4 regions of the Undibacterium sp. FW305-107 genome follow, and region 1 is predicted to be linked to each of the others. Evidence: predicted binding sites of a transcription regulator. Region 1 holds the regulator's gene; each other region holds the start of a gene.
What was found. The regulator sigma-54, encoded in region 1, starts transcription at its own class of promoters, with help from an activator protein. The targets are predictions, from matches to a motif close to TGGCANGNAANCTGCTTT.
Positions count from the first base shown of each region.

Region 2: the regulator sigma-54 is predicted to act here: its motif matches at 3,354-3,371, upstream of urtA (urea ABC transporter substrate-binding protein).
Region 3: the regulator sigma-54 is predicted to act here: its motif matches at 1,394-1,411, upstream of AC3WQT_RS08025 (DUF1549 and DUF1553 domain-containing protein).
Region 4: the regulator sigma-54 is predicted to act here: its motif matches at 4,222-4,239, upstream of AC3WQT_RS10545 (TorF family putative porin).

Region 1 is NZ_JBYTAV010000007.1:219,878-225,987, reverse strand. Features, by position in the region: gene AC3WQT_RS17095 (monovalent cation:proton antiporter family protein) at 1-3, opposite strand, end outside; gene AC3WQT_RS17090 (KpsF/GutQ family sugar-phosphate isomerase) at 117-1,157, shown strand; gene AC3WQT_RS17085 (KdsC family phosphatase) at 1,157-1,699, shown strand; gene lptC (LPS export ABC transporter periplasmic protein LptC) at 1,696-2,340, shown strand; gene lptA (lipopolysaccharide transport periplasmic protein LptA) at 2,340-2,924, shown strand; gene lptB (LPS export ABC transporter ATP-binding protein) at 2,926-3,681, shown strand; gene AC3WQT_RS17065 (RNA polymerase factor sigma-54) at 3,693-5,183, shown strand; gene hpf (ribosome hibernation-promoting factor, HPF/YfiA family) at 5,291-5,638, shown strand.
Region 2 is NZ_JBYTAV010000005.1:443,250-449,359, reverse strand. Features, by position in the region: gene AC3WQT_RS13775 (EAL domain-containing protein) at 1-1,410, opposite strand, end outside; gene AC3WQT_RS13770 (ATP-binding protein) at 1,475-2,797, opposite strand; gene urtA (urea ABC transporter substrate-binding protein) at 3,430-4,683, shown strand; gene urtB (urea ABC transporter permease subunit UrtB) at 4,783-6,110, shown strand, end outside.
Region 3 is NZ_JBYTAV010000003.1:201,478-207,587, reverse strand. Features, by position in the region: gene AC3WQT_RS08025 (DUF1549 and DUF1553 domain-containing protein) at 1-1,312, opposite strand, end outside; gene AC3WQT_RS08020 (TonB-dependent receptor domain-containing protein) at 1,664-4,501, opposite strand; gene AC3WQT_RS08015 (rhodanese-like domain-containing protein) at 4,932-5,456, shown strand; gene AC3WQT_RS08010 (cytochrome b/b6 domain-containing protein) at 5,488-6,110, shown strand, end outside.
Region 4 is NZ_JBYTAV010000004.1:217,779-223,888, reverse strand. Features, by position in the region: gene AC3WQT_RS10565 (DUF1800 domain-containing protein) at 1-1,098, opposite strand, end outside; gene AC3WQT_RS10560 (DUF2076 family protein) at 1,400-2,083, opposite strand; gene AC3WQT_RS10555 (YifB family Mg chelatase-like AAA ATPase) at 2,164-3,687, opposite strand; gene AC3WQT_RS10550 (accessory factor UbiK family protein) at 3,700-3,942, opposite strand; gene AC3WQT_RS10545 (TorF family putative porin) at 4,379-5,137, shown strand; gene AC3WQT_RS10540 (P-II family nitrogen regulator) at 5,154-5,492, shown strand; gene AC3WQT_RS10535 (ammonium transporter) at 5,513-6,110, shown strand, end outside.

The DNA of each region.
Region 1 (6,110 bases):
CATGCCGCCTATTATTGCCGATTTATCGCCCTGCTATCCTGCTTTTGGGCAAACATTATTCATTACGTTACAACTGGCAAAGTTTTTGCTTTGAGGATTTCGTTTATACTTCCGGCATGAATGAACTGAATGCACCTTTAACTTTTAAACAAGTACCCACGACAGACGCAGCTGTCGCAGCACAGCGCGCCCTGAAACTGGCTTGTGAAACCCTGCAAATCGAGGCTGACGCCCTGCTTGCCCTGCAAAAACGCCTGGGTAATGGCGATGCTGCCGGCTTTTCCCAGGCTGTCAGCATGTTGTTGGCATGCCACGGTCGGGTCGTGGTTTCTGGCATAGGCAAGTCTGGTCATATTGCGCGCAAGATTGCGGCGACCTTTGCGTCTACCGGCACCCCATCGTTTTTTGTCCATCCGGCTGAGGCTGCGCATGGCGACCTGGGCATGGTGACACCGCAGGATGTATTTATCGCCATCTCTTATTCTGGCGAAGCATCTGAACTGATGTCCATCCTGCCCATCATCAAGCGCCTGGGTGTCAAGCTGATCGCCATGACGGGCAACCCGGAATCCAGTCTGGGTAAGCTGGCAGATATACATTTGAACCTGCACGTGGACAAAGAAGCCTGCCCGCTCAATCTGGCACCAACCGCCAGCACTACGGTGACGCTAGCGCTGGGTGATGCCCTGGCTGTGGCGGTACTGGATGCACGCGGCTTTCGTGAAGAAGACTTTGCCCGCTCCCACCCCGGTGGCTCGCTGGGCCGCCGTTTGCTGACCCATGTCAGGGATGTCATGCGTGTTGAAGAAGCCATACCGCAAGTCGGCCCGGAAACCAGCCTGAAAACTGCACTGCTCGAAATTACCAAAAAAGGCATGGCGATGACTGCCGTGGTGGATGAGCACCAGCATGTACTGGGCATTTTCACCGATGGCGACTTGCGTCGCCTGATGGACGGCACGCGTGACTTTACCCAGTTGCGCATAGCCGATGTCATGAATCATGCGCCGCGTCGCATACGTCCTGAACAATTGGCGGTAGAAGCTGTCGAAGTCATGGAAACTTACCGCATCAACCAGTTGCTGGTCGCTGACGACAGCGGCAAGCTGGTGGGTGCCTTGCATATACATGACCTGACCAGGGCCAAGGTGATTTGATGGACATAGAAATAGCAACAGAAAAGGCCATAACAGCGGCCAGTAAGATCAGACTCATGATCTTTGATGTGGACGGTATTCTGACCGACGGCAGCCTGTATTTTGGCCCCGAAGGTGAAATGATGAAGTGCTTTAATGTGCTGGACGGGCAAGGTATCAAACTCTTGCAACAGGCAGGCATCATCACGGCCATCATCAGCGCAAGACAATCGGCCATCGTCAGCAAGCGTGCTGCTGATCTTGGCATCAGCCACGTCAGCCAGGGCGTCCATGACAAGAAGAGTGCATTCCTGGGACTGCTGGAGAGGCTGGATATTCCCGCACAAGAATGCGGCTTTATCGGTGACGACGTGATTGATTTGCCGATACTGACCAGGGTCGGCTTTGCAGCCAGCGTACCGAATGCCCATGCCGAAGTACAACAGCGCGTGCCATACATCACCAAGGCCAATGGCGGCCAGGGTGCAGCGCGCGAAGTCTGCGACTTCATCCTGCGCGCCCAGGGTAAATATGAACAGGCTTTACAAGCATATCTGACATGAAACCCCAAATGACCATAGACCGCTTCCGCATCTGGCTGGCCGTGATCCTGCTGGGCGTGATCACCATGGGCACCATCTGGGTCATGGAAGTCATACGCCGTCATGCCGATGATGAGCAAAACCGCAGTTCGGCCAGATCAGCACCTGATTACTATGTGGAGAAATTCAATTTCATCCGTCTGTCAAATAATGGCAAGGCCAATTACCACATCACCGGCGACAGCCTCGTGCATTTGCCACGTACCGACAATATAGAAATCAAGCACCCGCAGATCAATAGTTTTGACCAGGACAGGCCGCCCCTGCATCTGCGTGCTGACCTGGCTGTAGTGTCACAAAAATCATCACTGGTCACACCCAGGCGCGAACATGACGAAGTCCATCTGCATGACAATGTCAGTATGGAAAGACCTGAGGGTCTGAGTTCACAGTTCGTGCGCGTGGAGTCAGATTATCTTTTGCTATTGCCGGATGATGATATCGTGAAAACCGATAAACCCATTTCGGTCACGACGGGAAAACTAAGCTCTACAGCAACAGGCATGATTGCCAATAATTCTACTCAAAGCCTGGCGATGCTGAGCAAGGTCCACATTCAACTCAAGAAGCGTGAACCGGCTCCCAAAGCCAGCACAAAATAATGAAGAAAGCGAATATGCGTATGATCAATACACCATTCAGCGTCGCCCGCTTATTGGGCCTGGCCTTTCTGAGCCTGGCCTGCGTTTCTGCCCATGCAGAAAAAGCCGACAGTAATAAAGAGACCATCATCGAAGCCGGTTACGGCGAGAGTGATGGCAAGACCAGTGTGCGCAGATTGTCCAAGGGTGTCTCTTTGGTACGTGGCACACTCAACGTCAAGGCAGAAAATGCCGTGGTTACTGAAGCGCCTAATGGTGACCAGTTCGTCGTCCTCACCGGTGGCAGCAACCGCAAGGTCACCTTCCGCCAGAAACGTGATGGCGGCCCGGACCTGTGGGTGGATGGTGAGGCTGACCGCGCTGAATACAATCAGAGTACAGAAATCGTCAAGTTCATTTCCAAGGCCAAGGTGCGCTACCTGGAAGGTAAACGGGTCACCCAGGAACAGGAAGGCGAATACCTGTCTTACGACAGCAAAAATGACTTTTTCATCGGCACCAATTCGACCAGTGGCCAGCATGTGGATGGCTCTGGCAGCCTGAAAATCATCTTGCAACCAAAACCAGAAAAACAGGCTAATTAAGATGACAGCACAGTCCAGCAGCACCTTGCTCGTCAAGGGCCTGCAAAAGCGCTATGGCGCGCGCCAGGTGGTGCGCGATGTTTCCCTGCTATTGAAAAGTGGCGAGGTAGTGGGTTTGCTGGGGCCGAATGGCGCAGGCAAGACCACCTCGTTTTACATGATCGTGGGCCTGGTGCCTTCCGACGCCGGGGATATCACGATTGATGACGTGAATATCTCGCAACTGCCTATCCATGAGCGTGCAGTACTGGGTCTGTCTTACCTGCCCCAGGAAGCTTCGGTATTCCGTAAACTGACGGTGGAAGACAATATCCGCGCCGTACTCGAATTGCAAAAAGACAGTGAAGGCAAATATCTCGGTGCCAAGAAAATTGAGCAAAGGCTCAATGCCCTGCTGGCAGATTTGCAGATAGAAAAGATACGTGAAAGCCAAGCACTATCACTCTCAGGTGGTGAACGCCGTCGTGTCGAAATTGCCCGCGCGCTGGCGACCAACCCACGCTTTGTCTTGCTGGATGAACCCTTTGCCGGCGTTGACCCGATTGCCGTCATCGAAATTCAACGCATTGTGCGCTTCCTCAAGGAACGCGGCATCGGTGTGCTGATCACCGACCATAATGTGCGCGAGACCCTGGGCATCTGCGATCACGCCTATATCATCAACCAGGGTGCGGTACTTGCCAGTGGCAAGCCTGACGACATCATACAAAATGAATCTGTACGTCGCGTTTATCTCGGAGAACACTTCCGGATGTGACGGGAATCATCATGAAACAAAGCCTGCAACTACGTACCTCACAACATCTGGCCCTGACGCCGCAATTGCAGCAATCAATACGATTATTGCAGTTATCGACTTTGGAATTGCATCAGGAGCTGGAGACGCTGCTGACCGATAACCCCATGCTGGAACGCGTCGATGATCCGCTCGATCACGCCGTGCGCCTGCTGGCAGACGGTGCCATCAATACCAGCAGCACCTCTGCCGATGCTGGCATGGAAGCACCCGCAGCAAGAGACGACAGCGACAAGTCTGCAGAACCTGCGGCGGCTGATGCTGAAACCGTCATCAGCAATGACAGCACCACCTCCAGTGAAGAAGACTGGGGTTTTGATGACGTGCAGCATGGCAGCAAGTCTGGCGATGATGAAGATGGCCGCCCACAACTGGGCGCAGCCCATGTCACCCTGCGTGAACACCTGCTGGAACAGATGCGCCTGAACCTGCGCGAGCCGCGTGACCGAGCCCTGGTCGAGCTGATGATAGATGCGCTTGACAGCAACGGTTACCTGACTGAAACCTTGGATGAAATACATGCCAGTTTGCCACTGGAATTGTTCGTAGAACCAGAAGAACTGGCTTTTGCCCTGAACATGCTGCAGAGCTTTGACCCTGCCGGTGTTGGTGCGCGCAGCCCTTCAGAATGCCTGGCACTGCAAATCAGGCGCTTGCCCAAGATTGCTTTTGTCACGCGCAGGCTGGCGTTGCAAATTGTTGAAACGCAACTGAGTTTATTTGCGCAAAGAGATTTCACAAAACTCAAGAAAATACTCGACTGTGATGACGAAGATTTGCGCGATGCACAAACGGTCATCCGTATGTGCAAACCCAGACCCGGCATCGCTTTTGCTGCCGATGAATCTGACTATGTTGTACCAGACGTCATCGTCAGAAAATCCGGTAACGGCTGGCAAGTCATGCTGAATCAGGATGTCATGCCCAGGCTGCGGGTAAGCAGTATGTATGCCAACATCATGAAGCAAAATCGCGGCGAGGCAGGCATGGGTGCGCAACTACAGGAAGCACGCTGGCTCATCAAGAATATGCGGCAACGCTTCGAGACCATATTGCGCGTTGCACAAGCGATAGTCGAAAGGCAACGCAATTTTTTCACGCACGGTGCTGTTGCCATGCGCCCCCTTGTTTTGCGCGAAATTGCTGATACACTAGGATTACACGAGAGCACTATCTCACGTGTAACAACCCAAAAATACATGTTGACCCCACATGGCATGTTTGAGTTGAAGTACTTTTTCGGCAGCCATGTCGCGACGGAAACAGGGGGTGAAGCATCTTCCACCGCGATACGTGCACTCATCAAGCAGCTGATAGGAGCAGAAGACCAGAAAAGCCCACTCTCTGATAGCAAAATTGCAGACATGCTGGGTGAACAGGGCATGGTAATTGCCCGACGGACAGTTGCCAAATACCGTGAAGCCCTCAAAATCCCCCCAGTGAGTTTGCGTAAATCTTTGTAAGCAGTCCTTGTAATCACGGTTTGAATTGCTATATATGATTTAGCTCAAGGCAAATAAATGCCAGGAGCTTATCGTTACAGCAAGTAACATCACTATAGGAGCACAGTATGAATCTCACCATCAGTGGACACCACGTCGAAGTAACTCCTGCAATTCGTGAATATGTACATACCAAACTAGAACGTATCAGGCGGCATTTCGACCAGGTCATTGATATCGCCGTCATCCTGACGGTGGACAAGCTCCGGGAAAAGGAAAAACGACACAAAGCCGACATTAATTTGCATATCAGCGGTAAAGATATCCACGTTGAAAGTCTGGCGCATGATCTGTATGCGGCCATTGATGCACTGGTAGACAAACTGGATCGCCAGGTCATCAAGCATAAAGATAAAATGCAAGACCATCAGCACGACGCCATCAAGCACATACCTGATCCGGCATCGGCTTCATAAGACCCCAGTCCTTACCCGAACAGGGTTGTGGACATCCAAAACAAGGACGCTAGAAAGCGTCCTTTTTGTTGGGCGAATGGTTTTGATGTTGATAATTTACATCATCATTCGCTGAATTACTCTGCGACAATCCGTACACATAATAACCGTCATTCCAGCGTGCTTTTAGCTGGAATCCAGCGGCGTTCGTTATATGCCGTGGCTCTTGTTGCAAGTGGCACTTTGACTAAAACGTTTACCCTCCGTGGATACAAGCCGGGTCTCGGCCCGGCAGCCGAAATACTTTCTTTGCGTCGCCAAAGAACGTATTCAAAGAAAGGCGACCCAGGCGTCGTCGCCCCCTGAAGGGGGGGTTCCCGTTTGTGCTGTACAAAAAATGGGAAGGCCCGAAACTCGCTTCGCTCAAACAGCGGTCCTTCTTAATCCATTTTCTGTACAGCACAAACGGCGTCGACACATGGGAACTGCTAAC
Region 2 (6,110 bases), on a different contig from region 1:
AGCAGAATTGTTGATGAAAACCACCATGTCTTCATCATCCACTGCAATAATGGGCAAGGGCACGTATTGCAAAACTTCGCGTACGATGCTCAAGCTAAGTTCATCACGGCTGATTTGTTTTTGTTTTTGTTCCAGCATTTCAGCCAATAGTTTATTGGCACTGATCAGTTCCTGATTTGTCGTTTGAACTTGCAAGGTCAGCCGCCGGTTTTCATCTTCCATTTCCTTATAGTGAAATGCTTCCCGTATATTCGCGCGTATCAGCTCATCGTCCCATGGCTTGGTCAGGAATTTATAGATGGCTCCTTCATTGATGGCATCTGTGATGTATTGTAGTTCGGTATAGCCGGACAAGATGATGCGAACCGTATCAGGGTAATTTTTCTTGGCATTCCGTAGAAAGTCTACACCCGTCATTATTGGCATTCTCTGGTCGGAAATAATGACATCGACCCTGTTTTTTTCAAGGATTTCCAAACCTTCATGACCACCACCAGCGGTCAGTATGCGGTATTCGTCCCTGCGTAACAGACGCTTGAGGGCACTCAGTATATTGGGTTCATCATCGACAAGGAGCAGGGTACGATCAGGTTTGCCTAAACGCAGCAAATGCTTGTCCAGAATGGGGTTTTCTTGGAGAAAAACTTGCATGTGCTCTGAGTCCAGGGGTTTTGCGAAGAAATGTCCCTGTATCTGATCACACATATTGTCACTCAGAAATTTGCATTGGGCCTCGGTTTCGACTCCTTCGGCAATGACTTTGATGCCCAGACTGTGAGCCATGGATATTACTGCTCTGGTAATGGAAGCATCGTCAAGATTGTGAGGTAATTCCTGAACAAAAGACTGATCAATCTTGACATAGTCAAACGGGTAATGCTTTAGATAGCTCAGGGCTGAATAACCGGTGCCGAAGTCATCCAGTGACAGAGTAAACCCTTGTTTTTTGAAGTCGCTGAATACCTTATCTATGCTATCGCTACGATACATCAGTATTTGTTCTGTTATTTCCAGCGATACTTTATCTGGCGTGACAGCCATACTTTCCAGTATTCCAGAGAGTCGATTGTTAAAGTCATTACTTTGCAATTGTATGGGGGAAATATTAATGGCAATACAGGGTGGATGCAGTCCGGCCAAATTCCACTGGGCGATATCCTTGCACACCTGCTTGATAATCCATTCGCCCAGGCGCACGATGAGATCAGATTTTTCGGCAACCGGGATCAGTACTGCAGGCGGGATCCTGCCGTGAATCGGGTGCTGCCAGCGTAACAAGGCTTCTGCTCCAACCACATGCCCTGTCTGCAAATCAACGGTAGGTTGATAGTGCAAATGCAATGCATTGGTATCAATGGCGACATTGAGCTCAGCTTCTATATCGATACTGTCGTGTTCTATCGTATTCATGGCGATAGCCCTGTCTGGACTTCAATATGTTGTAGGTGACTCTGCTGAGTGATAGAGAGCAGTATCATGACTCAGTCGATGCATTTGTCTGGTGCAAAGGTAGCCAGACGGTGAAGCACGTGCCTTTTCCCATGACGCTTTGTACATCTATGCGTCCGCCATGTTTTTTGATGATGCCGTAGGAAAGCGATAAACCCAGGCCAGTGCCACTACCTACGGGTTTGGTCGTAAAAAAAGGTTCGAAGATGCGATTCAGGTTTTCTTGCGGGATGCCAGAACCAGTATCCAATACCTTGATCCATGCCATGTCTTTCTCGCACCCTGTGCTGATTTTGATCATGCCGTTTTCTTTGATGGCATGTGAGGCATTAACCAACAAGTTCATGACAACCTGATTGACCTGGGAAATAATGCATTTCACCAAAGGAACCTGGCCATATTCTTTGACAACATTGGCTTTGTATTTGATCTCGTTTTTGACGATGTTCAGGGTGCTGTCTATTCCCTGGTGCAAATCAGCTTCCTGCCAGTCTGTTTCGCCGACATGGGAAAAATCCTTCAGAGACTGCACGATATCTTTCACGCGTTTGAGTCCATCCATGGATTCGCGCACCAGGTCCTGTATGTCTTCCTTTAAAAATTCCAGGTCCGCCTTTTCTTTTAATTCGTCCATTTTGCTGACGGCAGCTGGCGGGGACTGTTGCTGTATTAAATCCTCATACTGATTGATGACTTCAAATAATTTTTCTACGTAGTTTTGCAAACTACCGATATTTGAATTGATAAAACCTATGGGATTATTAATTTCATGAGCGATACCAGCGGCTAGTTGGCCGACTGAAGCCATTTTTTCTGATTGCAATAACTGTTCGTGAGCTTCTTGCAGTTTTTTTATTAAAAGCTGCTGTTCTTCACCTTTCTTGAACAGAGCTGCTTCCATCTCCTTGCGTTTGGTGATGTCGGTCAATGAACCCACAACTTCAACAGGATTGCCATCCTTGTCGCGTATCAGCCTCAGCATGTCGTGCATCCATACATACTGGCCGCTGCGGCTCATGAAGCGATATTCGTAGGTTCTTTCACCTTCGGTAAACAATTTGGCAATGCTGGAGAAAATCTCAGGTACATCACTAGGGTGTATATGCTCAAACCAAAAATTAGGGTCAGCAACCATTTCATCAGGATGGTAGCCAAGCACATGCAAGGCATTGTTACTGACAAAAGTCATTTTGAAATCACCCGTAGGTACGCTGCTATAGATGATGGCTGGGGTATTGTCGATCAGGTATTGCAGCCTGGCATCCGTGGAAATGCCTACGACCGAGGCGGGCTGTGGGGCGGCATTAGCCGCCGGTAGAACACTGAATTCATCAAATTGATTCACCATGACCACCATTAGGAAAAAACCAATAGAAATATTGCTTTTTTTAAAATTCCCTTATATCTACATATTAGAGCAACAAGTATGTAAAGTGCTATTTTTTTCAATCAGGTTTTATATGTTTTAGCTCTGCCCCGGATAAATATCCTGAAAATTCCATATTTTTACTAATAACTTATGAATTAAGTCCAATAAAACATGGACTTACATCATATGAAAGAAAATTATTTTTGAATCGATTGTTGCTTTTTGATATGTTTTCAATTGGCACTTTTTTTGTTTTGCTTAGTTTCCAGGTAAAACCATGCGAAAGAAAATGATCTTATTTTCTGCACAATTTCAGCGCGCAAACGCACCGAAAAGTGGAATTGGCATATTTTAAAGTTATTTTTGCATCATTTTCGTCAATTATTTCTGATGTTTTCATAGTTCACATGCACTGGAATAGTTAGTAAATTTCGCTTATTGAAGTCTTGGCTGACGTCCTGCGTATCTATCCAGACCGGATTTGCAGCGACTGAATTACTTACGTGCGGGATTCGTTTTTTTTGTTTTTAACAGTTGGCACGTTATCTGCTACCTGCCTTGGTGGAAGTTCGGTTTTTCTTTCCATGACCTCACCACTATCAGGAGAAAACATGTCACGTCGTACTGTTTTGAAAGCAACTGCTGTTGCCGCAATGACCCTGGCCGCTTCTGGCTGGCTCACGCAAGCACAAGCCGCCGATACCATCAAGGTCGGCATTCTGCATTCCCTGTCTGGCACTATGGCGATCTCGGAGACATCGCTCAAAGATGTGGCCCTGATGACGATAGATGAAATCAATGCCAAGGGCGGTGTCATGGGCAAAAAATTGGAAGCGGTGATCGTTGATCCGGCCTCCAACTGGCCGCTGTTTGCAGAAAAAGCCCGCCAACTGGTATCGCAAGACAAGGTATCCGTCGTGTTTGGTTGCTGGACATCGGTGTCGCGTAAATCAGTTTTGCCGGTCTTCAAGGAACTCAATAGCCTGCTGTTTTATCCGGTTCAATATGAAGGTGAAGAGCTGGAGAAAAATGTTTTCTACACTGGCGCTGCACCTAACCAGCAAGCTATTCCAGCGACTGAATACCTGATGTCGAAAGAGGGTGGCGGCGCCAAGCGCTTTGTCTTGCTGGGTACAGATTATGTGTACCCGCGCACCACCAACAAAATCCTGCGCGCCTTCTTGCATAGCAAGGGTGTCAAGGATACTGACATCGATGAGGTCTATACCCCATTTGGCCATTCTGATTACCAGACTATCGTTGCCAATATCAAGAAGTTTGCTGCGGGTGGCAAGACTGCGGTTATCTCTACCATCAATGGTGACTCCAATGTCCCATTCTATAAAGAACTCGGCAATGCTGGCCTGAAGGCGACGGATGTACCTGTTGTCGCCTTCTCTGTTGGCGAAGAAGAGTTGCGCGGTGTCGACACCAAGCCACTGGTCGGCCACCTGGCAGCCTGGAATTACTTTCAGTCTGTGAAAAACCCGGTGAATACTGAATTCATCAAAAAATGGAAAGACTATGCAGTCGCCAAAAAACTGCCTAATGCTGCGACAGTGGTGACCAATGACCCTATGGAAGCGACTTATGTAGGCATGTATATGTGGAAGCAGGCCGTTGAAAAAGCCAAATCCACAGATACTGATAAAGTCATAGCCGCCATGGGTGGGCAAACTTTCAAGGCGCCATCCGGTTTTGAATTGACGATGGATAAAACCAATCATCACCTGCACAAGCCAGTCATGATAGGCGAGATCAAGGCTGACGGTCAGTTCAGCGTCGTCTACAAAACCAAGACACCTATCCGTGCGCAACCATGGAGCCCTTTCATCCCGGGCAATGAAGGTAAGCAAAAGCTGTAATTCAAGGAGTGATATTTAAGGAATGATGCAGATACTCAGGGCATATGCATGTTCGCCCTGAGTACTGTTCCGGATTTTCCATCCCTGACCTGGTTGCCTATGATATTTCGTAAAATCTGCGCGGGCATAATCTTGCTCGTGTTCAGCCTGACAGTGCACGCGGCTATTGATGGCAAGCTCTTGCGGGCGCTGGCGGGTGAAGATCCTGATGCACGTATTACCGCCGTCAACTCCATTGCGGCCCTGGGCAATGAAGAGGCTGTGGAAGTATTGACTGCACTCAAAAATGAACAATTGTTTGCCAGGGACGTCGCTGTTTACCTGGTCGATGGTGAGCAGGCAAAAGACCTTAGCAATGGGAAAATGCAAAAACTGCCGGATGATGCAGAAGCAATCACCATCAATAACCGCCTGCGTGCCGCACTCGATAGTGCGCTGTCAGGCCTGAGATTATTTTCACCGGACAAAAATACCCGCCTGGTCGCAGCAACTGCATTGGAAAAAGAAGCAACGCCAGAACAATTGCCCTTGCTGAACAAAGCCTATCTGAAAGAAAATGATAGCGAAATCAAATCCCGTCTGCAAATGTTGATTGCCACCGCCAATTTGCAGGCCAGTGACCCGGTGGTGCGCAAGGCTGCCGTCAAGGCTTTGCTGGATAGCCCCAACCCCAATTTAAAACCTGTGCTGCAAAAAATGCTCGCACAAAATCCTGATGGCAGTTACAACGAAGCCGATGCTAGCATACGGTTGGAAGCCGCCAATACCCTGAATGCCATTGATGGCCGCCTGGCGCGCATGGAATTTTTCGGTAATCTGTTCTATGGAGTATCGCTGGGCAGCGTGCTGTTGCTGGCTGCATTGGGTCTGGCAATCACCTTTGGCCTGATGGGCATCATCAATATGGCGCATGGCGAATTGCTGATGATAGGTGCTTACACTACCTATGTCTGCCAGATGCTGTTCCGAAAATTCGTGCCTGGTGCTGTGGATGCTTATTTGTTGCTGGCTCTGCCCGCGGCTTTCCTGGTTTCTGCCGCCGTTGGTATTTTGCTGGAAAGAACGGTCATACGCTGGTTATATGGTCGACCGCTGGAAACCCTGTTGTGCACCTGGGGCATCAGCCTGATCTTGATGCAGGCAGTGCGTTCGATTTTTGGTGCGCAAAATGTCGAGGTTGCGAATCCTTCCTGGATGTCGGGTGGTATCACAGTGCTGGGTTCGCTGGTGCTGTCTTATAACCGTATCATCATTATCTTCTTTGCCTTGTTCGTCGTGCTGGCAGTCTGGCTGATCCTGAACAAGACACGTCTGGGCTTATTCGTACGTGCCGTGACACAAAATCGCCGCATGGCTGATTGCGTAGGTGTGGCAACCGGCAAGATAGACATGCTGACTTTTGGTTTGGGCTCTGGCATTGCAGGTCT
Region 3 (6,110 bases), on a different contig from region 1:
CATTGGTCAACAGTGACAGGAAGGCTGGCTGTACTTCTTCCAGATGTCTGTCATAGATGCCATTCGCCAATATGTAAGTCGGTGGCGCCTCCGCATGACCGAGCTCAGTCATGGCAGAGATATAACCAGGATGCTTGGGCTTGATGTTGTCAAATTTCTTCAACTCAGCTTCCAGTTTCTGGTATTTTTCGTAGCCTTCTTTATCCTTGGTTTTCAACTGATTAACAGCATTGCGGGTACGGCCCTGCATGGTCCAGAGATTGCGGTGATAAATCCAGCGGTCATAGGCAGAGCGTTCATTTTCTGGCTTGGTGATGGATTCACGCGTGGCGGGTACAAAGCCGAGAAGGCGGTCAGCTTCTGCCTTATCGATGATGGGGCGTATCAAGACTTCCTGCTTGTCACGGATATCCTTGGTGGCCGCTTCCCATTTCGCCTGCTTGAGTTCATATTCTTCTTTTTGCTTGCCAGTTGCAGCAAGGATGTCATCGCTGGCACTGGCATTCACAAAAAAGGATTGCAACTGGTAATACTCTTTTTGCGAAATTTTGTCGAACTTGTGATTGTGGCAGGCAGCGCAACCTACTGTGGTGGCGAGGAAGACCGAGCCAACTGTGTCTGTCAGGTCAGTCGCAATTTCGACTTGCTTGAGATTGAGGTCACGGGCATTGACTTCGTCCGGGTAGTTACGCAGGAAGCCTGTGGCAATCAGGGCTTCCTGATTGCCGGGGAAAAGCTCATCACCGGCCAGCTGTTCCTGTACGAAGCGGTTATATGGTTTGTCTTCGTTAAATGCCTTGATGACGTAATCACGGTAACGCCAGACATTCGGGCGTGTGCCATCGGCATTGAAACCGTCGCTATCAGCATAGCGGGTCAGGTCCAGCCAGCGACGGCCCCAACGCTCGCCATAGCGGGTTGATGCCAGCAGCCTGTCCACCAGCTTTTCATAAGCCTTGGGAGACTTGTCTGTGACGAAAGCCTGTACCTCTTCCGGTGTCGGTATCACGCCCCAGGTATCCAGCGTAGCTCGGCGGATGAAGCTGGCCCTGTCAGTATCTGGCGAGGGCTTGATGCTCTTCGCTTCAAGCTGTGCCAGGATGAAATTATCGACTGGAGTATGTACCCAGCCTTTTTGTTTGACTGCTGGCAGTTCAGGATTTTTCAAAGGCTGGTAAGCCCAGCCCTGGGCGACAGCAGCCTGGGTTTTGGCGATAACTTTGCTGTCTTCTGCAGCACTCAAACTGATTGCTGTGCCTGACAAAGCTAATATGACGGCGAGTGCAAGTGGCTTATTGAGTGACTTATACATCAAGTGCTCCTTGCTGATGCTGGGTTTTAATCATGAAAATACTCCCTGGAAATAATTAGTAAACAACGATTTTCACTATCAATAGCAACTATCGCGCCACCATTAAAACTCACGCCAAATTTAATATAAGTCTTTGATAAATATGGATTTTTCAATATACCTTCCGTAATCAGCAGGATTTCCTCGCTGCTTATTTTTCAAACATTTGTAAAACACCCTGCTGAATTAAAAACAAGCAGCTATTGCGACCTGTTTCAGGCCCAACAGTACGTATCGTTTTGTAACGTCAAAACAAAAAAAACCAGGCATCTGCCTGGGTTTTTTGCTTCAGTTTGTTCTGCTTGAATAAAACTACAGCTTGCCACTCAATGTCACGCCTATCCAGCGCGGTACTGCAGGAGTATAGCTATTCCAGGTTTTCAGTATAGGTGTACTGTCATTGAAAGCATTCTTGACGACCAGACTGAGGTCATAGGATTGATTGCGACTGCCTATGCCTATCGCTATGTCAGTAACGCTTTTTGCAGATATCCAGCCATAATCCGACAAGGAATTATCGCTATTATATTTACTGCTATACAGGGTATTCGTACTGGCATGGAATTCCCTGTTACCCAAAATTGGCAAGCGATAATCTACGCCCACATTAAAGCTGAATTTTGCAGCTCCCGGCAAGGCCTGACCCGAAACATCACGATATGGCGCAGCGCCGGTATAGCCATTTTCAGCAGGCTGGGCAGAGTTAGTGAAACTCTTATAGCGTGCATCGTTATAAGCACCCGAGAAACGTACCAGGGTATTGGGCAAGCCACTGTAGACGCCGTCAATTTCAAGACCCTGCGCCCTGACTTTTGGTACATTGCCGGTGGCCGAGGTGTAGTAGTTGGTGCCATCATTGTTCAGATTGGTGGTGTACACATCCAGCACGCGCACGGCTTGCTGGTAATCCTTGATATCCATGACGAACAATGCTGCATTCAAAATCAGCTTATTGTCCAGCAAGGCGGATTTCAAACCGAATTCAAAGGCACTGGTCTTTTCTGCCTTGACCAGATTGGATACCCCATTGGTAACCTGGGATATACCCGCTTTTTCACCATACTGCCAGGAAGCATAGCCAGTGATGTTGTCGTTGATTTTATAAGATGGACTGATCACGAAAGCTGGCAAACCACCCTTGAAAGCTTCTGCCTGCACTGGATTGAATACTACCCCGATTTGTGACTGGCGCAAGGCCTTGGCGGCTGCCACCTGGGCTTTTTGTGCTGTCGTCAAGCTATTGTAGGCAGTACCAGCTGCGCCTGTGATTGTTGTCCCGAAGTATTTGCTGGCCGCCAGATCAGCCAGGGCCAGTTGGCTGTCGGTGTTACCGGCATTCAGCAAGCCTGCACTATTCGATGAAAAGCCACCCAGTTGCACACCATTGATGGCAACAGGGTTCAGCTCGGGAGCATTGCCATAGTCTTTCAGCAGCGTGGAGGCAGTATTTTTGCGGTTCTCATAGGTATAACGCAAACCTGTGGTCAAAGTGAAGTCATCGCTGACATGCCAGTCGGCCTGGGCAAAAGCAGCAGCACTTTTGTTTTTGATTTTTTGCAGACCAGCCGGACTGTTAAAGGACATGTTCAAGCCATCCAGCGAGTTTTGCAGCAGATAGCGGCCAGCAGTATCCTTGTCCAGGGTGGTGTACTGACTGGCACTGGCAAACCAGGCACCCGCATCATTCGCCCATTGACGGCGATAATCCGCGCTATTGGTCACATTAAGGAAGAACAAGCCAGTCTGGTAATCGACCTTGCCACCAGGTTGAGAAGTCAGACGAATTTCCTGGCTGGCCTGGCGATAATCATTCCAGAAACCACCTGCATTGCGGTAGATGTCAAATGGTGTTCCTTCGTCATTGACAGCATTGAAATGGTAATCTTTGTAGGCAGTAATCGAAGTCAGCGTATGCGTACCCAGGTTCCAGTTCAACTCGGCAGATGCACCATTGCTGCCGGTAATCAGGGGACGCTGGTAATCATTGTTGACTGCATTTTGCCCGCCTCCATTCAGATAGTCCCTCAGATAAGTATAGCTGCTCTGCTGTGTGAACCAGCGGCGTGCCAGACGTACACTGGCATCTGTGCTCAGAGTATTCACACTGCCATTGGCATAGGTAGTTGGTGTTGCGGTATTGATGGTGCGGCCATTGGTGGTTTCGCCTGCGCGTGGCTGGGCATCAAAGGCAATGCGTGCGCTAAAATCTTTGGTTGGCGTCAACAAGAACTGCACGCGGCCAGAAACCCTGTCTTTATTGGTGTAGGTAATATTCTTGTTGTACAGATTAGTGATATCGCCAGCACCTTTACTGACACTCAGGGTACCGCGCCATGCCAGCACATCATCGACGATAGGGCCGCCAGCAGAGAAGCGACCTTGCACGGTATCGTTCTGTCCAAAAGTCAGGGAGTAGCTGGCATCAGGTGTAAATGAAGGTCGACGTGTCGTTACATTGATGACACCCACACTGGTATTCTTGCCCAGCAAGGTACCTTGAGGGCCGCGCGTAACTTCCACCGCATCGACATCGGTAAAGTCATAACTGGATGAGAGCGCGTTATAAGCATAATTGACACCATCAACGATCAGGCCCACGCTGGGATCTTGCGCCTCGGTCTGCCCTTGCTTGCCTATGCCACGTATCGACAGACTGCTGGTGCGTTGGTTACCCTGGTTCCAGGATACATTCGACACACGCTGGGCAATCGCGCCTATGTCGGTAGCTTGCAAGCGATCCAGTTCCTTGCCAGTAACCACTGAAACAGACAGAGGTACATCCTGCAGACGTTCTATACGGTTACGGCTGCGTACTGTTACTGCACCCAGAGTATCGACTTCTTCCGGAGCGCTCTTCGCTGCTTGCGCAGTTGCTGTACCGGCGGATGGATTAGCCTGTGCAGTAGCCGTTGGCGTGGCTGGTGCATTACTGATTGCCTGCTTGGCGATAATTTCCTTGAGGCGGGCGATCTCTGCCTGTAATTCGGCGACGCTGGGACCATCTGCTGCATGCAGGCTGCCAGACGCCAGCAAGGCAGCACCAGCCAATACGCTGGCGATGGGTGAGCGGCGGAATGGTACTTGCCCGCGACGGAGAGAAAAGAAGGACGGCGTTCGTGCTGATTTTGTTGATTGGTAATTGAGACTCATGCGTGTTGCTCCTGTAGCATTTGAAGGAAATGTTTCCTTGTGCTATCGCAAAGAGCGTGCCACGCGATCCGCTTATCGGGAAGACATGCAAAAATCCTGATCCAAATCGCGATCCATTCCACGCCTGTTGAATACCAGTCACATACAAAGATATTGTTCCTGCGTTGCTGCGCGTGCAGCAAGATTTTTGCCGCACTTTGCTGCATATCAGGCATGCCGCTACATATGCATATTCCACGTACTGCTGGACCATGAACAGCGTCAAACCTTGCAGCTGTTGCGTAGCCATCAGCCCGTGTTGACTACGCAACTTGTCGCATCGTTTCCAATTTTCTTGTCAGGGGTAAACAGCCAACTAATCAACTTGGCATGGTAGTTGCACTAACAGCGCAGACTGATCGTCTTCCATTCCAACTCTTGAAAGCCAAAAATGATCAAACGTAAAAACTTTATCGCCCTCGTCCTCAGTGTCGCCGCTGCCAGTGCCATGGCTCAACAAGCAAGCACACCTGCTGCTGGTACTACCAGTGCTGCCGAACAGGCATGGAAATACAAAACCAAACGCCTGGAACGCAGCGAAGTTGATGCCTTGCTGGCCAAGCCAGAAAAACTGGTCGTCATTGACGTACGTCGCCCGGATGAATTGACGGCCAAAGGCGGTTTCCCTGTGTACCTGAACATCCAGAACAAGGAACTGGAAAAAAGTCTGGCTTATATACCAAAAGACCGCGTGATATTAACAGTATCGAATCATGCAGTACGCGCCGGTGCAGCAGGAGACCTGCTAGCAGCCAAGGGCTTCACCGTTGCTGGTGCGACCGGTTCTGAAGACTATGAATCACAAGGTGGCACGATCACCAAGATAGCAGTGCCACCGCCGCGTACCGCAACAGGGACACCTGCAGCCGCGCCTGCAGTAACCACGGCTGCAGCTGCAGTCAAGAAAGACTGGTAATTGATACGGCAAGAATAGAAATGAATACAGTATGACTTCATCCATTACTTCTACGACGGCTAGTGATACGGCGGACACGGCAGGCACGGTGAGCAATACACCAGACAGTAACAAAAAGCATATTCTGTTATGGGACCTGCCTCTACGCCTGTTTCACTGGTTGCTGGTGTTAGCCATCACTATTGCAAGCGTCACTGGTTTTATAGGTGGTAACTGGATGAATTTGCATGCCAAGGCAGGCCTCGCTATCCTGGGCTTGCTCGGCTTTCGGCTTGCCTGGGGATTTGTCGGCACAACTTATGCCCGCTTCAGCAATTTTTTTCCATCACCGGGAAAGATCCGTCTATTTTTTCAAGGTCGATGGTCAACGCCAGGTCACAATCCTTTAGGTGCCATTTCAGTCTTTGCATTATTGCTGGCTGTAGCTGCGCAAGCTGGCAGCGGTTTGTTCAGCAATAACGACATCGATTTTACCGGCCCTTTGTTTAGCCTTGTCACAGAAAAGACTGCAGCTGCACTGACTTCATTTCATAAACTAAGTATTTATGCCTTGCTGGCATTGATTGCATTGCACATACTCGCCATCTTCTGGTACTTGAGATTTAAAAAACAGAACCTGCTCACGCCCATGGTCACTGGCTGGAAAGAAGTTGA
Region 4 (6,110 bases), on a different contig from region 1:
ACGCAAAGTGGCCGCGATATCGCCATCGGTTTGCAGGAAGCGTTGCGCCATTTTATCGGTCAGGTCTTTTGGCGGTGTATCCGAGACAAAGAAACTGGCCAGCTTCTGGCTGACAAAATTTGCCGTTGCCGGTTGCCTGGAGAGCAGCACCAGAACTTCATCCAGCTCTGCCATGCCACGGCCTTTGACGGTTTTGCCCAGCACCTGTTTTTCACCAAAATCATGGCGTTGCGGGTTGAATTCAAACAAGCCTTGCTTGAAGTAGATTTTCTCCAGCTCAGGCTTCATGCGTGGCGCATCCTTGCTCAGGTTAATGCCCACGCCTGTCAGTACCCGTGCCAGTTCCTGCACATCTTTCTGGGTATAACCGCCATTCACCCCCATGGTGTGCAATTCCATCAATTCACGCGCATAGTTTTCATTGATGCGGTTAGCTGCATTGTGCTCATTATCCAGGTACCTGAGCATGGCAGGGTGCATCACCGTGGCACGCAATAAATCGCGGAAATTACCAAGGGCATTTGGTCGTATTGCCTGTTCTTCAAAATCACCCAGCATGGCGCGTACATTCGCCTTGCCATTATGGATATTGAAATGATTCATCCAGAACCAGCTCATTTGTTCCTGCAACTGGTTGGGCGAATAAATATCACGCAAGAGCGCACGGGTAGAGGCTTCCCTGGCCAGGCGTGTCAATTCTTGCTGGTACTCCTTGCGCAAGGTGTCGTCCGTCCCTTTTTGCTGTTCTGAGGCGATGCGACGGGCTTCCAGGTCGCGCATGATGTCGGTCAGCGGCTGACGGGAGATCGTCATCGCATCAATCTGCGCCTGTATCGCTGGCGGCAAGACTGCATTGCGGCCGCGCAACTGTTGATCGAGATAGCGGTCAGGTCCGACAGCCTGCAAGGCTTGCAAGCTCGTAGGATTGCTACCCCAGGTCAAACGGTTCAGTAATTGTTCCGGCGCGACTGCCGCTTGCGTCAATGTCTTACCGACAGTGCCGTTGTCAGCGCTCTGCTGTGACTGGGTACTGCAAGCTGCCAGCAAGACCAGCAGACTGGCGCTGATTGCATGCTGCAAGTTCAGTTGAATGTTCATGTCTTCCCCTTACGCTCAAGTATCAGCATACAACGCTTTCGGTGCTGAATTGTGATACGTAGTATGAACTCATTTCGTGAAATTTTCGTAACGTGCTGTAACAGCGGAGAGGGGCTGTCAGCATGCCATAAAAACACGACAAATCAGGACAGGCGTGACTTGCAAGCCAGAGAATTGGGAGCCTGATGTCGTCCAGGCAAAGCAGGCTGTTACACAGCGCTATGTTTCATGATGAGATTGTTACTTACAAGTTTGCCCCAGAGTATTCCGGGGCAGGTCACAGGTTTAATTCGAACGAGGGTCAAGCCAGATCCAGCATATCATCAGCACCATCGTCGAAACTGGCAGTATCTACGGTTGGAGTAGTTTCTGCGGGGTGATCAAAATAACCAGGTATCAAATCACTCCCACCCTGGTTCAGTTGCGCAGCAGAACTGTCAGCGCTGGCGGCATGATTCTGGTTACTCTGGTTGCCCATCAAATGCCCTATACCCTGGTACAAGAACGCACCTGCTGCGACGCCAGCAGCTGTGGCGGCCACCGTGCCAAGTACATTGCCAGCACCACCACCAAAAAAGCCGGATGCTGGCGCAACTGCTGGTGCTGCCGCACTGATATAGCCAGCAGGCAGTGGCGGCGGTAGCGCATTACCTGTAACACTATAGTTTGCCGCAGGCTGAACCCTGTTGCTGGCGCTATTCCCCCAGCCAGTAGCGGCAGGGTCGAGAAAGTTGCTTGCGGGAGCAGGATTTCTTTGTGCTTGCAATTCACGCACTTCAGCTTGCAGGCTGGCAATTTGCTGATTGGCATTGACCAAGGCCTGATCCAGCAGCAAGGCTCTTTGCACCAGCAGATAATGCGCATCCGGTTGCTTGCTGACTGCCTCATTAATCAGGCTGAGCGCATGCGCATCCTTGTTGCTGTCTTGCACTTTCACTAGTTGATCGAGAAAGTTTTGTAAAACCTGGGTTTCTTGCGGGGACATGGCCAACTCCTGGTGAGCGAAACAATAATGCTGTCCCCTATCTGGTCATGGCGATGATAATTTCAATGCCACTGACAGCTTTACTGATCCCTGAGCGCCCGTCGGTACTGTATGGCCTCAGCCACATGTGGCGTCGTAATATGTACAGAGCCAGCCAGATCGGCAATCGTGCGGGCGACTTTTAATACGCGGTGGTAGGCGCGGGCGGACCAGTTGAGTTTGGTCATGGCATTGCGCAAGAGTTGCCCGGCTTGTTCATCCGGTTGGCAGTGCAGATCAATTTCTGTGGTCGATAAAAGATTGTTGGCCTTGCCCTGACGCTGTTGTTGGCGTTCAAACGCGGTTTCTACGCGCGCATGTATACTGGCACTGGCTTCACCATCAGCTTGCTTGAGTAAGTCAGCATGCGGCAGGGCACCGACCTGGATTTGCATGTCGATGCGGTCCAGCAAAGGGCCGGATATCCTGTCCTGATAGCGGGCGATAATGTCTGGTGTGCAGCGGCACTTGCCATTACTATGGCCGAAGTAACCGCAGGGACATGGGTTCATGGCTGCGATCAATTGAAAGCGTGCCGGGAAGTCAGCCTGTCTTGCCGCACGGGAAATAGTGATATGACCAGACTCCAGCGGTTCACGTAAAACTTCCAGCACTTTTCTATCGAACTCCGGCAATTCGTCGAGGAAGAGGACGCCACGATGCGCAAGCGAAATTTCACCTGGCCTTGGGGTGCCTCCTCCACCAACTAGTGCAACGGCAGATGCGGTGTGATGTGGTGATCGATATGGGCGTGCTTTCCATTTCTCAATTGAAAAGCCTGAAGTCAGGGATTGCACTGCCGCTGATTCCAATGCTTCCTGATCTGTCATGGTAGGCAAAATGCCGGGGAAGCGGGCGGCCAGCATTGATTTTCCTGTACCCGGTGGCCCCATCAACAAAACTGAATGCGATCCTGCCGCCGCCACTTCCAGAGCCCGTTTGGCCTGTAACTGGCCTTTGACTTCGGCAAAATCGGCGTACTGTGGCCGCCTGGGTCTGGAGGCGGGGCGGTGGCGTACCAGTCTTTGCTCTCCATCCACACCAGCGAAGTGAGCACATACCTGTAGTAGCGAATCTGCAGGGTAGATGGCGGCGTCGCTGACCAGTGCCGCTTCGTCCGCATTCGCGCGTGGCAAAATGAAGGCGGGTTCCTGTGCAGAGTGCTGCTGGCTTTTGCAAATCGCAAACGTCATGGCCAGCGCGCCACGTATGGGCCGCAATTCACCTGACAGCGAGAGTTCGCCAGCAAACTCATACTGTTCCAGCGCATCTCCCGGGATTTGCCCGGATGCGGCCAAAATACCCAGTGCGATGGGCAAATCAAAGCGGCCAGATTCCTTGGGCAAATCAGCAGGTGCCAGGTTCACAGTGATGCGTTTATTCGGGAATTCAAAGCGGGCGTTTTGCAATGCAGCCCTGACCCTGTCCTTGGATTCTTTGACTTCGGTTTCTGGCAGTCCGACGATAGTGAAGGCTGGCAGGCCATTTGCCAGATGCACTTCCACAGTCACCTGTGGCGCATCCATACCATTCAGGGCGCGGCTTTTGAGTACGGCGAGTGACATGCGGTCTGGTACTTAATCGTCTTTTTGCTGTGCTTCCAGTGCAGCGACCCTGGCTTCCAGGGCTTCCAGTTTGGCGCGGGTCTTGGCCAGGACTTGTGCCTGGATATCAAATTCTTCGCGAGTGACGAGGTCCAGCTTGGAAAATCCCTGGCTCATCATGGCTTTGACATTCTTTTCTATGTCCTTGGCAGGTGAGTTTTCCAGTGCCTGGCTGATCTTGGCTTGCATGTCATTAAAGAAATTTTGCTTATCCATTTTTATCCTCTATCTTGTAATTGCACATTTATGGTGCAAATCATGCTTTGCCACTTTTTTGTGCGAAATCGGTCATGCCCGAAATTGGTGCGCAATGTGGATTTTTTCGCTTGCTATTTTACCTATGGAGCAATGATAGCGCATCTTGCCCAAACCACGACTGGTATTGCGGCGCAATATAAAAAACAGGCGGGACGCAGAGTTTATCTGGCTGTATGCATATTAATACACTCTGGGTGCTGTGCTGCACATTCAATTTATTGGCGTGACAGCCATGGTTGGCACGACTCCTGCTAACAGGAAAGGGAAATAAGAATTTAAGAGTCTGACCGGGCAAGTGGTAGCGAGTGGCAGTGATTGTTGGCCACCACATGCTGAAAACAGATTCTGCCCAGAGTTCAATCAAATCAAATCTTAATCATTAGGGGGAAGCGCAATGAAAAAACTAGTAATCGCCGCTGCTGTAGCCACAACATTCTTTGGTGGTTTTGCCCATGCAGAAGATGCCAAGCCAGAAGCCAAACCAGACAATGAAGTCAGCTTCAACATTGGCGTCGTCAGCGAATACCGTTATCGTGCGATTGCGCAATCGCGTCTTGATCCAGCTTTGCAGGGCGGCGCTGATTATGTGAATAACCCTAGCGGCTTTTATGCTGGCACATGGTTGTCAACGATCAAATGGACCAAGGATGCAGGCGGTGGTGGTGACCTTGAATGGGATATCTACGCCGGTAAAAAGGGCGAGATCACCAAAGATGTTTCTTATGATGTTGGTGTCCTGACTTATATCTACCCATCCAATGGGCTGAACAAGGTCGCCGGTTTTGCTGATGCCAACACCACAGAAATTTACGGCCAGTTAGGCATGGGGCCTGCATATATCAAGTATTCACACTCGGTCACCAACCTGTTCGGTTTTATCGATAGCAAGAACAGCGGTTATCTGGATATTGGTGCAAACATTGAGTTGCCTGAAGGTTACACGCTGGCTTTGCACGCTGGTCATCAAACCATCAAGAACAATGGTGCGTACTCTTATTCCGATTGGAAAATCGGTGTGAATAAGGAGTTTTTTGGTGTGAATTTTGGTATCGCAGCGCTGGGCACGAATGCAGAGAAAAAACTGTATGTCACGCCAGCGGGCAAGTTCACAGGCAAAACTACTTTGGTATTGTCTGCAGTTAAAACATTTTAAAAAAATCGAGGCGAGCATGAAACTGATTACTGCAATTATCAAGCCTTTTAAGCTGGATGAGGTCCGCGAGGCGCTATCCACCATAGGCGTACAAGGGATCACCGTGACCGAGGTGAAGGGCTTTGGCCGTCAGAAAGGCCATACAGAACTGTACCGTGGTGCAGAGTATGTTGTCGACTTCCTGCCAAAGACAAAAATTGAAGCTGCTGTGGATGATGCGATTGTTGATCGCGCTATCGAAGCGATAGAAACCGCAGCCCGCACCGGCAAGATTGGTGACGGCAAGATTTTTGTCTATGACTTGCAACAAGTTGTGCGTATTCGTACCGGTGAAACCGGCAACGACGCACTCTGATAGCCTACCAGGGAGTTCACATGAAAAAACTGTTGAAGAACATGCTGGCAGGGGCCGCTTTGCTGGTCACAGTCGGTTTTACATCTGTAGCATCAGCGCAGGATGCATCGGCCAAAGCTGAACCAGCGGCAGCGTCTGCTGCTGCGGTGACTGCTTCGGCCAGTGCCTCGGCACCTGCGGCCTCTGCAGCAGTAGTTGCACCGGTTGCACCAGCCTCTGCCCCAGCGGCGGCTGATCCGGCTGCTGCCAGTGCCGCCGCACCGGCAGCACCGGCACCTACGCCAAATAAAGGCGATACTGCCTGGATGATGGTTGCTACTTTGCTGGTCATCCTGATGACCATTCCTGGCCTTGCCCTGTTCTACGGTGGCCTGGTTCGTTCCAAGAACATGTTGTCTATCCTGATGCAGGTCTTCATGATCTTCGCAGTGATTGTGGTTTTGTGGTGTATCTACGGTTATTCACTGGCATTTACCGAAGGTGGCAAATTCATCGGCTCGTTTGACCGTCTGTTCCTGAAAGGGATCTGGGATCCGGCCAAGGCAACATTCGGTACTGCAGCGACATTCAGCAAAGGTGTAGTGATACCTGAGTTTGCCTATGTAGCCTTCCAGGCGA